Regions from separate parts of the Pseudomonas sp. PLMAX genome, predicted to be linked through region 1. Evidence: predicted binding sites of a transcription regulator. Region 1 holds the regulator's gene; each other region holds the start of a gene.

What was found. Region 1 encodes sigma-54, which starts transcription at its own class of promoters, with help from an activator protein. Its sites were predicted from a motif close to ANTGGCATNNANNTTGCTNT; they were not measured.
Region 2: a site for sigma-54 is predicted at 2,593-2,612, ahead of flgB (flagellar basal body rod protein FlgB). Genes of this name have one in related genera too.
Region 3: a site for sigma-54 is predicted at 3,045-3,064, ahead of glnA (glutamate--ammonia ligase). Genes of this name have one in related genera too.

Annotation. Positions count from the first base shown of each region.
Region 1 covers NZ_CP064949.1:1,057,520-1,061,900, reverse strand. Annotated here, with positions in the region: gene lptB (LPS export ABC transporter ATP-binding protein) at 1-610, shown strand, start outside; gene DKB71_RS04710 (RNA polymerase factor sigma-54) at 795-2,288, shown strand; gene hpf (ribosome hibernation-promoting factor, HPF/YfiA family) at 2,364-2,672, shown strand; gene ptsN (PTS IIA-like nitrogen regulatory protein PtsN) at 2,685-3,149, shown strand; gene rapZ (RNase adapter RapZ) at 3,152-4,009, shown strand; gene DKB71_RS04690 (HPr family phosphocarrier protein) at 4,025-4,300, shown strand.
Region 2 covers NZ_CP064949.1:5,752,841-5,757,221, reverse strand. Annotated here, with positions in the region: gene flgA (flagellar basal body P-ring formation chaperone FlgA) at 1-398, opposite strand, end outside; gene DKB71_RS26170 (chemotaxis protein CheV) at 480-1,412, shown strand; gene cheR (protein-glutamate O-methyltransferase CheR) at 1,458-2,285, shown strand; gene flgB (flagellar basal body rod protein FlgB) at 2,655-3,062, shown strand; gene flgC (flagellar basal body rod protein FlgC) at 3,066-3,509, shown strand; gene flgD (flagellar hook assembly protein FlgD) at 3,525-4,244, shown strand; gene flgE (flagellar hook protein FlgE) at 4,276-4,381, shown strand, end outside.
Region 3 covers NZ_CP064949.1:475,692-480,072, reverse strand. Annotated here, with positions in the region: gene typA (translational GTPase TypA) at 1-1,236, opposite strand, end outside; gene thiI (tRNA uracil 4-sulfurtransferase ThiI) at 1,376-2,830, opposite strand; gene glnA (glutamate--ammonia ligase) at 3,159-4,381, shown strand, end outside.

The DNA of each region.
Region 1 (4,381 bases):
CGCCGGCAAGACCACCTGCTTCTACATGATCGTCGGCCTGGTACAGGCCGATCAGGGCCGCGTGCTGATTGATGACCTCGACGTCAGCCACCAGCCGATGCACGGTCGCGCCAAGGCGGGCATCGGCTATCTGCCACAGGAAGCGTCGATCTTCCGCAAACTGTCGGTGGCCGACAACATCATGGCCATCCTCGAGACCCGCAAGGAACTCGACAAGGCCGGTCGCCGCAAGGAACTGGAAAGCCTGCTGCAGGAATTCCACATCAGCCACATCCGCGACAACCTCGGCATGAGCCTGTCCGGCGGCGAGCGCCGCCGCGTGGAAATCGCCCGGGCACTGGCCACCAACCCGAAATTCATCCTGCTCGACGAACCGTTCGCCGGCGTCGACCCGATTTCGGTGGGCGACATCAAGCAGATCATCCATCACCTCAAGGCCAAGGGCATCGGCGTACTGATCACCGACCACAACGTCCGTGAAACCCTGGATATCTGCGAAACCGCCTATATCGTCAACGATGGCCAACTGATCGCCGAAGGTGACGCTGAAACCATCCTGGCCAATGACCTGGTCAAGGAAGTGTACCTGGGGCACGAATTCCGTCTGTAAGCGTCGAGGTGTCCGGCGGGTCGACCGAGCGCTCGGCGCAATAAAAAATCAACCTTTTTTTATTGTTACAGCGCTCTAGGCAAACGCCGCGGTTTCGGGCATATAATTTGCTTATGTTTGGCGCTCCGGCGCCCTGTAGTGGATGGCGCATGTGCGCCGGCGAATAAGGTGTTAAGCCCCTGCCATGAAACCATCGCTAGTCTTGAGAATGGGCCAGCAGCTGACGATGACACCGCAGCTGCAACAGGCCATCCGCCTGCTCCAATTGTCGACCCTGGACCTGCAACAGGAAATCCAGGAGGCCCTGGAGTCCAACCCGATGCTCGAGCGCCAGGAAGAAGGCGACGACTTCGACAATTCCGACCCGCTGGCCGACAACGCCGAACACAAGCCCAGTACCGACATCCAGGAACCCTCTTACCAGGAAACCGCCCCGACGGTCGATAACCTCGAGGAAGGCGACTGGAACGAGCGAATTCCTAACGAACTGCCGGTCGACACCGCCTGGGAAGACGTGTACCAGACCAGTGCCAGCAGCCTGCCGAGCAACGATGACGACGAGTGGGATTTCACCACCCGCACATCGGCGGGCGAGAGCCTGCAAAGCCACCTGCTGTGGCAATTGAACCTGGCACCGATGTCCGACACCGATCGCCTGATCGCCGTGACCCTGATCGACTGCATCAACAACCAGGGTTATCTGGACGAGACGCTGGAGGAGATCCTCGAAGCCTTCGATCCGGAACTGGACATCGAACTGGACGAAATCGAAGCCGTCCTGCACCGCATCCAGCAATTCGAACCCGCCGGCATCGCTGCCCGCAACCTGGGCGAATGCCTGCTGCTGCAATTGCGCCAGCTACCCGCCAAGACGCCTTGGCTGGCCGAGGCCAAGCGCCTGGTCACCGACTACATCGACTTGCTCGGCAGCCGCGACTACAGCCAGCTGATGCGCCGCATGAAGCTCAAGGAAGACGAACTGCGCCAGGTGATCGAACTCGTGCAGAGCCTCAACCCGCGCCCTGGCTCGCAAATCGAGTCGACCGAAGCCGAATACGTGGTACCCGACGTGATCGTGCGCAAGGACAACGAGCGCTGGTTGGTGGAGTTGAACCAGGAGTCGGTGCCGCGCCTGCGGGTCAACGCCCAGTACGCAGGCTTCGTGCGCCGTGCCGACACCAGCGCCGACAACACCTTCATGCGCAATCAGCTGCAGGAAGCCCGCTGGTTCATCAAGAGCCTGCAGAGCCGCAACGAAACCCTGATGAAAGTGGCCACGCAGATTGTCGAGCATCAGCGCGGCTTCCTGGAGTACGGCGACGAGGCCATGAAACCGCTGGTGCTGCATGACATCGCCGAAGCGGTCGGCATGCACGAGTCGACGATTTCGCGGGTGACCACGCAGAAATTCATGCATACCCCTCGGGGCATCTATGAACTGAAATACTTTTTCTCCAGTCACGTCAGCACCTCCGAGGGCGGAGAATGCTCGTCCACGGCGATTCGCGCGATCATCAAAAAACTGGTGGCGGCGGAAAATCAGAAAAAGCCGTTGAGTGACAGCAAGATCGCTGGTTTACTGGAGGCACAAGGCATTCAGGTGGCTCGCCGCACCGTCGCCAAGTACCGCGAATCCCTCGGGATCGCGCCTTCGAGCGAACGCAAGCGGTTGATGTAGGGCCACGCCACAGCGTTCCAGTGGCAGATCATCTGGATCTGCCGCTTTATGCACTGGCAACGAAGGAGAAGCTGTATGCAAGTCAACATCAGTGGACACCAACTGGAAGTGACCGAACCTCTTCGCACCTACATCGGCGAAAAACTCGAACGATTGGAGCGACATTTCGACAAGATCACCAACGTGCAAGTCACGATGTGCGTCGAAAAGCTGAAGCAAAAAATCGAAGCCACGCTGCATATTCCCGGCAATGAGGTCGTCGCAAACGCGGAACATACTGATATGTACGCAGCTATCGACTTACTGACCGACAAGCTGGATAAACAACTCAAAAAGCATAAGGAAAAGACCCAGAGCCTCCTCCAGGGCGCTACGGGTCGTTAACACTCCCAACCCATGATCCGACTTGAAAGCATCCTGACCCCCGGCCGTTCCCTGGTGAACGTGCCGGGCGGCAGTAAAAAGAAAGCCCTCGAGCAAATTGCCAACCTGATCGCCCGGGAAGTGCCGGATCTGGAGATGCAAGATGTCTTCGAGGCTTTGATTGCCCGTGAAAAACTCGGTTCGACCGGTTTTGGCAACGGCATCGCCATTCCCCACTGTCGCCTGAAGGGCTGCACATCGCCCATCAGCGCCTTGATGCACCTCGACGCCCCTATCGATTTCGACGCCATCGATGGCGCCCCGGTTGACCTGTTGTTCGTGCTACTGGTCCCGGAAGCCGCTACCGATGCGCACCTGGAGCTTTTGCGCCAGATCGCCAGCATGCTCGACCGCAAGGAAGTGCGCGAAAAACTGCGCAGTGCCGCGAGCAATGAAGCCTTGTATCAGGTTGTCCTGGACGAGCAAAACGGTCACTAATCATGCGCTTGATCATCGTCAGCGGTCGTTCCGGCTCAGGTAAAAGTACCGCCCTCGACGTCCTCGAGGACAACGGCTACTACTGCATCGACAACCTGCCTGCCGGTTTGCTGCCCGAACTGGCCGAGCGCGCGCTGATTCACACCGAGCTGGCGCAACCGCTGGTTGCCGTATCCATCGATGCGCGCAACCTGCCAAGTCACCTGTCGCGTTTCCCCGAGCTGCTGGCCGAAGTGCGCAGCCGCCACATCCAGTGCGATGTCCTGTACCTGGATGCCGACGAGGAAACCCTGCTGAAGCGTTTCTCGGAAACCCGCCGCCGTCACCCGCTGAGCAATGCCAACCGCTCACTGGCCGAGGCGATCAACGACGAGACCACCCTGCTCGGGCCGATTGCCGACCTGGCCGACCTCAAGCTCAACACCACCAGCCTGAACCTGTATCAACTGCGCGATACCATCAAGCTGCGCCTGCTGAACCAGCCGGAACCCGGTACGGCATTCCTCGTCGAGTCGTTCGGGTTCAAGCGTGGCATGCCGGTCGACGCCGATCTGGTATTCGATGTGCGCTGCCTGCCCAATCCTTACTGGAAGCCGGAACTGCGCGAGCAGTCCGGGCTCGACCAACCGGTGGCCGATTACCTGGCGGCGCAACCCGATGTCGAGGAGATGTTCCAGGACATTTCTACGTACCTGCTCAAATGGCTGCCACGTTTTGCCGCCAGCAACCGCGCCTATGTCACTATTGCCATTGGCTGCACCGGCGGCCATCACCGCTCCGTCTACCTGACTGAACGTCTTGGCCAGGTCCTGCAGCAATCCCTGAAGAACGTCCAGGTTCGCCACCGCGACCTCAGCTAAAGGATTCACACCGCGATGCCTGCTCTGGAAATCGAAATCATCAACAAGCTGGGCCTGCATGCCCGCGCTTCGGCAAAATTCGTTGGAATCGCCGGTCAATTCAAGGATTGCACGATCAGGGTAGGACGCACGCCAGAGACCACCGTCGACGGTAAAAGCATCATGGCGATGATGATGCTGGCCGCCGGCAAGGGCACCAGGATTTACCTGAGCACGGAAGGCGAGCAGGAACAGGAAGCGCTGGATGCGCTGGTGAAGTTGATCAACAACTACTTCGACGAAGGCGAATAAAGGTCAAGATCAAAAGATCGCAGCCTGCGGCAGCTCCTACATGGGATCGTGTTTACCTGTAGGAGCTGCCGCAGGCTGCGA
Region 2 (4,381 bases), 2.4 Mb from region 1:
GTGGTGACGACCTCGCGAAACAGGCGTACTTGAGCGGGTACGAACACGGTCCAGGGGGATGTTCCTTCACAGCGAACCTTGACCGTTACGCGGCCCAAAGGCTTGGCCGGACTCTCCAGGGTGGCTGTCAATTCCTTGTCGCACATGGGCATGCGCAGGCGCGGATCGAGCGGGTTCACCTGGATTTCGTAGCGACCCTGGGTTTGACTCGTCGCCAGATAGTCCTCTACGGTGAATTCAAGAAAGCCCTGGGTGACGCCGATAAGCATGTCAGGCAAGGTAACCGCGTCAGCAAGGGCAGGGCTGCCAGCGTTGAACAGGCAAACAGCCGACAACACCCCGAGCCATTGGCGGCAGGGGGTGGTCAGGCGGCGGAAAAATGTCGGTTCTGTGTTCATGACAGATAAAAAGCAAGCGCCGTGCCGTTTAGTGCAGAAGGCGCGTCGCAACAACACTTGGCGTTGGCGTAGGAGTCAGGCATGGCTGGTGTAATGGATTCGGTAAACCAGCGCACGCAACTGGTGGGGCAGAATCGCCTTGAGTTGCTGTTGTTCCGTCTCGACGGCCAGCAGCTGTATGGGATCAACGTGTTCAAGGTGCGGGAGGTGTTGCAATGCCCCAAGCTGACGTTGATGCCCAAGTCCAGTCCTGTCGTGTGTGGCGTGGCGAATATTCGGGGGGCGACCATTCCGATCCTTGATCTGGCGATGGCGACCGGTTCCGGTGGCTTGAAGGACAAGGGCAACCCTTTCGTGATCATCACGGAGTACAACACCAAGACCCAGGGATTCCTGGTGCGCTCGGTGGAACGCATCGTCAACATGAATTGGGAGGAGATTCATCCGCCACCCAAGGGCACGGGGCGCGACCACTACCTGACGGCGGTGACTCGGGTCGACAACCAGTTGGTCGAAATCATCGACGTCGAGAAGGTGCTGGCAGAAGTTGCGCCGACCCCGGAAGCGATTTCCGCCGGGGTGGTGGATGTCGAGACCCAGCACAAGGCGCTCTCCTTGCGCGTGCTGACGGTCGATGACTCGTCGGTGGCGCGCAAGCAGGTCACCCGTTGCCTGCAAACGGTCGGTGTTGAAGTGGTGGCGTTGAACGACGGCCGGCAAGCGCTGGATTACCTGCGCAAACTGGTCGACGAGGGCAAGCGGCCGGAAGAGGAATTCCTGATGATGATTTCCGACATCGAGATGCCGGAAATGGACGGGTACACCCTCACGGCCGAGATCCGCAACGACCCGCGCATGCAAAAGCTTCATATCATCCTGCATACTTCGTTGTCAGGTGTGTTCAATCAGGCGATGGTCAGGAAGGTCGGTGCCGATGACTTCCTGGCCAAGTTCCGTCCTGATGACCTGGCATCCCGGGTAGTCGACCGGATCAAGGCAGCAGACATCAGCTAGGGGCGTTCGGCCCCCGGCAGTCACACGATTTTAGAGGCGGCAGCATTGTCTACGGGTAATTTGGATTTCGAACAGTTCCGGGTGTTCCTGGAAAAAGCCTGTGGCATTTTGCTCGGTGAAAACAAGCAGTATCTGGTCTCCAGCCGTCTCAACAAACTGATGGAGCAGCAGGGCATCAAGTCCCTGGGTGAACTGGTCCAGCGCATCCAGACCCAGCCGCGCAGCGGATTGCGCGAGATGGTCGTGGATGCGATGACGACCAACGAAACCTTGTGGTTTCGGGACACCTATCCGTTTGAAGTATTGAAGAACAAGGTGCTGCCTGAAGCGATCAAGGCCAGTCCCGGCCAGCGTCTGCGGATCTGGTCGGCGGCGTGCTCATCGGGCCAGGAACCGTATTCGCTGTCGATGTCCATTGATGAGTTCGAGCGGTTCAATCCAGGGCAGTTGAGGATGGGCGTGCAGATTGTGGCCACCGACCTGTCGGGCACCATGTTGAACAACTGCAAGACGGGCGAGTACGACAGCCTGGCCATAGGTCGCGGCCTGTCTCCCGAGCGCCTGCAGCGTTATTTCGACCCGAAAGGGCCGGGGCGCTGGGCGATCAAGGCGCCAATCAAGAGCCGGGTCGAGTTTCGTTCGTTCAACCTGCTGGACAGCTACGCGAGCCTTGGCAAGTTCGACATCGTGTTCTGTCGCAACGTGCTGATCTACTTCTCCGCCGAAGTGAAGAAGGACATCCTGTTGCGTATTCACAGCACGTTGAAGCCGGGCGGTTATCTGTTCCTCGGTGCTTCAGAAGCGTTGAACGGATTGCCGGATCATTACCAGATGGTCCAGTGCAGCCCGGGGATTATTTACCAGGCGAAATGAATCGTTGGTGTTGCAAAAATAACGGGAGTCCTCAGGGCCTCCCGTTTTTTGTGCCTGATGATTTCTCACAGGCACCGCATGACCTCTGTGGGAGCGAGCTTGCTCGCGATGGCGTCATGTCAGTCGACATCAATGCAAACTGTCACACCGTCATCGCGAGCAAGCTCGCTCCCACAGGGTAGGTTGGCGTCTTCGTAAGCAGAGGCAAGCGGCAGAAAAGCGGCATCCAGCGGAAGCCGGTTGCCGCTTTTCTGTCGTTGCCGCCGGGGCCAATGCCCGCAAAGCCCCGGTTTACGGGGTTTTCTGGATTGGCATGACGCTTGCTATGTCCATCCTACGAAAAATCAGGTCACCCAAAGGTTTCCCGACATGAGCATCAGCTTCGATAAAGCGCTCGGTATTCACGAAAAGGCTCTGGGCTTCCGCGCCCAGCGTGCCGAAGTCCTGGCCAACAACATTGCCAACGCCGACACCCCGAACTACAAGGCGCGGGACCTGGAGTTCTCGAAAGTACTCGAGGCGCAGAACGACAAGGCCAAAAACGGCACCTTCGCCCTGAACATGACCAACAACCGTCATATCGAAGCCCAGGGCCTGGGCAATGGCGACGAGTCGCTGATGTACCGCACGCCGATGCAACCGTCGATCGACCAGAACACCGTGGACGCCCAGCTGGAACAGTCGAACTACGCGGAAAACTCGGTCAACTTCCAGGCCAGCTTCACCCTGCTCAACAGCAAATTCAAAGGGCTGGTGTCAGCCCTGCGCGGAGAGTAAGTCATGTCCCTGTCCAGTGTTTTCAACATTGCCGGTAGCGGCATGAGTGCCCAGACCACGCGCTTGAACACCGTGGCCTCGAACATCGCCAACGCCGAGACGGTCTCCTCGAGCATCGACCAGACCTACCGTGCGCGTCACCCGGTGTTCGCCACCATGTTCCAGGGCGGCCAGGCTGGCGGCAGCGATTCGCTGTTCCAGAACCAGGACGCGGCTGGTCAAGGCGTTCAGGTGCTGGGCGTGGTCGAAGACCAGAGCAACCTTGAAGCACGCTATGAGCCGAACCATCCGGCCGCCGATGCCAAGGGCTACGTCTACTACCCGAACGTCAACGTGGTGGAAGAAATGGCTGACATGATTTCCGCGAGCCGTTCGTTCCAGACCAACGCCGAAATGATGAATACCGCCAAGACCATGATGCAGAAGGTCCTGACCCTCGGTCAGTGATAAGGGGCGACTCAGATGAGTGTTACCGATACCACCAGTGGTTTGAATATCAACGATATCCTGGCCAACTCCGCGGTAAAGACCAAGACAGACGATAGTCTGGCGTCAGCGGCGGGTAGCGCTTCGGGTAAAAAGGCCTTGGGCAAGGATGCGTTCCTGCAATTGCTGGTCACGCAATTGAAAAACCAGAATCCGCTGGAACCGCAGGACAACGGCGAGTTCGTGGCGCAGTTGGCACAATTCAGTAGCCTTGAAGGCATCACCACGCTCAACGGTACCGTGAGCGGCATTGCTGGCGCCTTCGGCTCATCACAGGCATTGCAAGCTTCGTCGCTGGTTGGCCGTTCGGTCATTGCGCCGGGCGACAAGGCAGTGGTCGATACAACGAAGGGCATGACCGGGGCGGTCGTGTTGCCTCAATCCGTAGCCTCGGCCACGGTGAAAGTTACCGACAAGGATGGCAAGGTCGTTCGCACTATCGAGCTGACTGATCAGAAAGCCGGCGATGCCAGCTTCACCTGGGATGGCAAGGACGATGCCGGTAACGTGGCCCCGGTGGGGACTTACACCTTTGCCGCAGCGACCACCATCGATGAACAGAGCGTTGCGCTGATCACCAACCTGCCAGCAACCGTCACCAGCGTGACTCTCAGCCAGACCGGCGGTGAATTGATGCTCAATCTGGCTGGGCTGGGCAGTATCGCCCTGTCCAAAGTGCAAACCATTGGTATATAGAGCCGACTAACCCGGCACAACGGAGTGGACTATGTCTTTCAACATCGGCCTTAGCGGTCTCTATGCCGCCAACAAGCAACTGGACGTAACCGGCAACAACATCGCCAACGTCGCAACCGTCGGATTCAAATCGTCCC
Region 3 (4,381 bases), 580 kb from region 1:
CTGGGATTCTTCAGGGATGTCGATGGTCACGTTTTCGAACGGTTCCTGCTTCACGCCGTCGACTTCACGGATGATCACTTCCGGACGGCCCAGGGCCAGCTCGAAGCCTTCGCGACGCATGGTTTCGATCAGTACCGAGAGGTGCAGCTCACCACGGCCGGAAACCTTGAACTTGTCAGCGGTGTCGCCTTCTTCAACTTTCAGGGCAACGTTGTACAGCAGCTCTTTGTCCAGACGATCCTTGATGTTACGGGAAGTCACGAACTTGCCTTCTTTACCGCAGAATGGCGAGTCGTTTACCTGGAAGGTCATGGAAACGGTTGGCTCGTCAACGGTCAGAGGCTTCATCGCTTCTGGGGTGTCCAGCTGGCACAGGGTGTCGGAGATGAACAACTCGTCCATACCGCTGATGCACACGATGTCGCCGGCAGCCGCTTCTTCAACGTCGATACGGTGCAAACCGTGGTGACCCATCAGCTTCAGGATGCGACCGTTACGCTTCTTGCCGTCGGCGCTGATAGCGACAACCGGGGTGTTCGGCTTGACGCGACCACGAGCGATACGGCCAACACCGATAACACCCAGGAAGCTGTTGTAGTCCAGTGCGGAGATCTGCATCTGGAACGGACCGTCACGGTCGACTTTCGGCGGCGGAACGTGGTCGACGACCGCTTGGTACAGCGGGGTCATGTCTTCAGCCATTGCGGTGTGGTCCAGACCGGCAATACCGTTCAGGGCCGAGGCGTAGACGACTTGGAAGTCCAGCTGTTCTTCGGTGGCACCCAGGTTGTCGAACAGGTCGAAGATCTGGTCCAGAACCCAGTCCGGACGCGCGCCTGGACGGTCAACCTTGTTGATGACCACGATTGGACGCAGGCCGGCTTCGAAAGCCTTCTTGGTCACGAAACGGGTTTGCGGCATAGGGCCGTCTTGAGCGTCAACCAGCAGCAGAACGGAGTCGACCATCGACATTACGCGTTCAACTTCGCCGCCGAAGTCGGCGTGGCCCGGGGTGTCCACGATGTTGATGTGGTAGCCGTTCCAGTTGATGGCGGTGTTTTTCGCCAGAATGGTAATACCGCGCTCTTTTTCCTGGTCGTTGGAGTCCATCACGCGCTCGTCGTTGAGCTCGTTGCGCTCCAGGGTGCCGGATTGACGCAGGAGTTTGTCTACCAGGGTGGTTTTACCATGGTCAACGTGAGCAATGATGGCGATGTTGCGTAGATTTTCGATCACTTGTGTATCTCGATCAGAGGATTCGGTGCGCTGACAAGTCTTGGCAGCGATTTACAGTAGAGTCAGGCCTTGCCGTTACAGCTTGACGGCGGCGTCGGGGGGCCGGTGACGCAAGCCACAGGCAAACAGCCCCGGGCACTTAGCTCGGTCGATAAACGCGCACATTGGCATGCCCCTCACTGAGCAAATGGTGGGCATGCAGGCGACTCATCACGCCTTTGTCGCAATAAAGCAGGTACTGGCGAGTAGGGTCCAGTTCCTTGAAACGAGCGTTCAGTGCATAAAACGGCATCGTTTGTACCTCGATGCCAGCAAGGTCCAGCGGGTCGTCTTCAGCGGCATCCGGGTGACGGATATCGATGACGATCTGACCGGCCAGCGCTTCGCTGACTTCTTCAATTTGCAGATCCTGGCCCAATTCGTCGATCACGCGATCGATCGGTACCAGTTTGGCGTTCTCGAGTGCACGCTCGAGGACTGCCATGTCGAACTCTTTCTCTTCGTGCTCCACGCGATAGCGCTTGGCAGCGGTCTTGGGGTTCACCGAGATGACCCCGCAGTACTCCGGCATGTGCCTGGCGAAGTCGGCGGTGCCGATTTCGTTGGCCAGGTCGATGATGTCCTGCTTGTGACTGGCGATCAGCGGACGCAAGACCAGCTTGTCGGTTACGCAGTCGATCACGGACAGGTTCGGCAGCGTCTGGCTCGATACCTGGGAGATCGCCTCACCGGTGACCAGTGCCTCGATGTGCAGTCGGTCGGCAATCTGCGAGGAAGCGCGCAACATCATACGCTTCAATACTACGCCCATATGACTGTTATCGACTTTTCCGAGAATTTCTCCCAGCACTTCCTCGAACGGCACACTGACAAATAACACGCGTTGCGAGCTGCCGTACTTCTTCCAGATGAAATGCGCGACTTCCATGACGCCCAATTCGTGGGCACGTCCACCCAGGTTGAAGAAGCAGAAATGCGCCATCAGGCCGCGGCGCATGATCTGGTAGGCCGCGACGGTGGAGTCGAAACCACCGGACATCAGCACCAGCGTCTGCTCCAGCGCACCCAGCGGATAACCGCCGATGCCATTGTGCTGGCTGTGGATCACGAACAACCGTTGGTCGCGAACTTCGATACGAACTTCGATTTCAGGCTTTTTCAGGTCGATTCCGGCGGCACCGCACTGGCGGCGTAACTGGCTGCCGACATATTTCTCGATATCGATCGAGCTGAACGGATGCTTGCCGGCGCGCTTGCAACGTACCGAAAAAATCTTGCCAGCCAGTGCATCGCCGTAGTGCTGCTTGCACTTCTCGACGATGTCATCGAAGTCACCCAGCGGGTACTCGTCGATCTGCAGGAAATGCGCGATGCCCGGCATGCAGCTCAGGCGCTCGCCCATCTCCTTCAGGGCCTTGGGCTCGCTGACGCGGGTTTCCAGCTCGAGATTGTCCCACACACCGTTCACCACCACAGCCGGGTCCAGGTCACGGAGCACGGCACGGATGTTCTTGGCCAACTGACGGATGAAACGCATCCGTACCGGGCGGCTCTTGATGGTGATCTCGGGAAAGACTTTTACGATTAATTTCATGGAAACAGCGCGCGCAGGGCCTGCCGAAAAAGGGGGGCGCGGATTATAGCGGAAATTGCTCAAGGTTTAACCAGTTAATGTGCAGAAGGTTTTTAGCGCACCAAAACAGGTCATTTATTGAAATGAACGCCACATTGTAGGGCGCATTATTCCGCTTTAATGTGCTTTTCCGCCTGACAGGCGTGAATTTGGGGCAAAAAACCCATGGTGGGGCACTGGCATGCAATTTGCTCCCTTGTGAGGCAGGTTGCCTTGGCAGAGTATTCGCGCCGGCATCACCAACTATTAAGGGCATCCACTACCAGCCCTAAGCCACCCGGAGGACACTATGTCGAAGTCGGTTCAACTCATTAAAGATCATGACGTCAAGTGGATTGATCTGCGCTTCACGGACACCAAAGGCACTCAGCACCACGTGACCATGCCGGCTCGCGACGCGCTGGATGATGACTTCTTCGAAGTCGGCAAGATGTTCGACGGTTCGTCCATCGCTGGCTGGAAAGGCATCGAAGCCTCCGACATGATCCTGATGCCAGACGACTCCACCGCTGTCCTGGACCCGTTCACCGAAGAGCCGACCCTGATCCTGGTCTGCGACATCATCGAGCCTTCGAGCATGCAAGGCTACGACCGCGACCCACGCGCGATCGCCAAGCGCGCCGAAGAGCACCTGAAATCCACCGGTATCGGTGACACCGTGTTCGCCGGTCCAGAGCCAGAGTTCTTCATCTTCGACCAGGTGAAGTTCAAGTCCGACATTTCCGGCTCCATGTTCAAGATCTACTCCGAACAAGGTTCCTGGATGTCCGACCAGGACATCGAAGGCGGCAACAAGGGCCACCGTCCAGGCGTCAAAGGCGGCTACTTCCCGGTTCCACCGTTCGACCACGACCACGAAATCCGTACCTCCATGTGCAACGCACTGGAAGAAATGGGCCTGACCGTCGAAGTTCACCACCACGAAGTGGCAACTGCCGGCCAGAACGAAATCGGCGTCAAATTCAACACCCTGGTGAAGAAAGCCGACGAAACCCAAACCCTGAAGTACGTCGTGCACAACGTTGCCGACGCCTACGGTCGCACCGCTACCTTCATGCCTAAGCCGCTGTACGGCGACAACGGCTCGGGCATGCACGTGCACATGTCCATCTGGAAAGAAGGCAAGAACACTTTCGCTGGCGAAGGTTATGCCGGCCTGTCCGATACCGCCCTGTACTTCATCGGCGGCATCATCAAGCACGGTAAGGCCCTGAACGGCTTCACCAACCCGGCTACCAACTCCTACAAGCGTCTGGTTCCAGGCTTCGAAGCGCCGGTAATGCTGGCCTACTCGGCTCGCAACCGTTCCGCTTCGATCCGTATTCCTTACGTGTCGAGCCCGAAAGCCCGCCGTATCGAAGCTCGCTTCCCGGATCCGGCTGCCAACCCGTACCTGTGCTTCGCCGCACTGCTGATGGCCGGCCTGGACGGCATCCAGAACAAGATCCACCCTGGCGATGCAGCTGACAAAAACCTGTATGACCTGCCGCCTGAAGAGGCGAAAGAGATCCC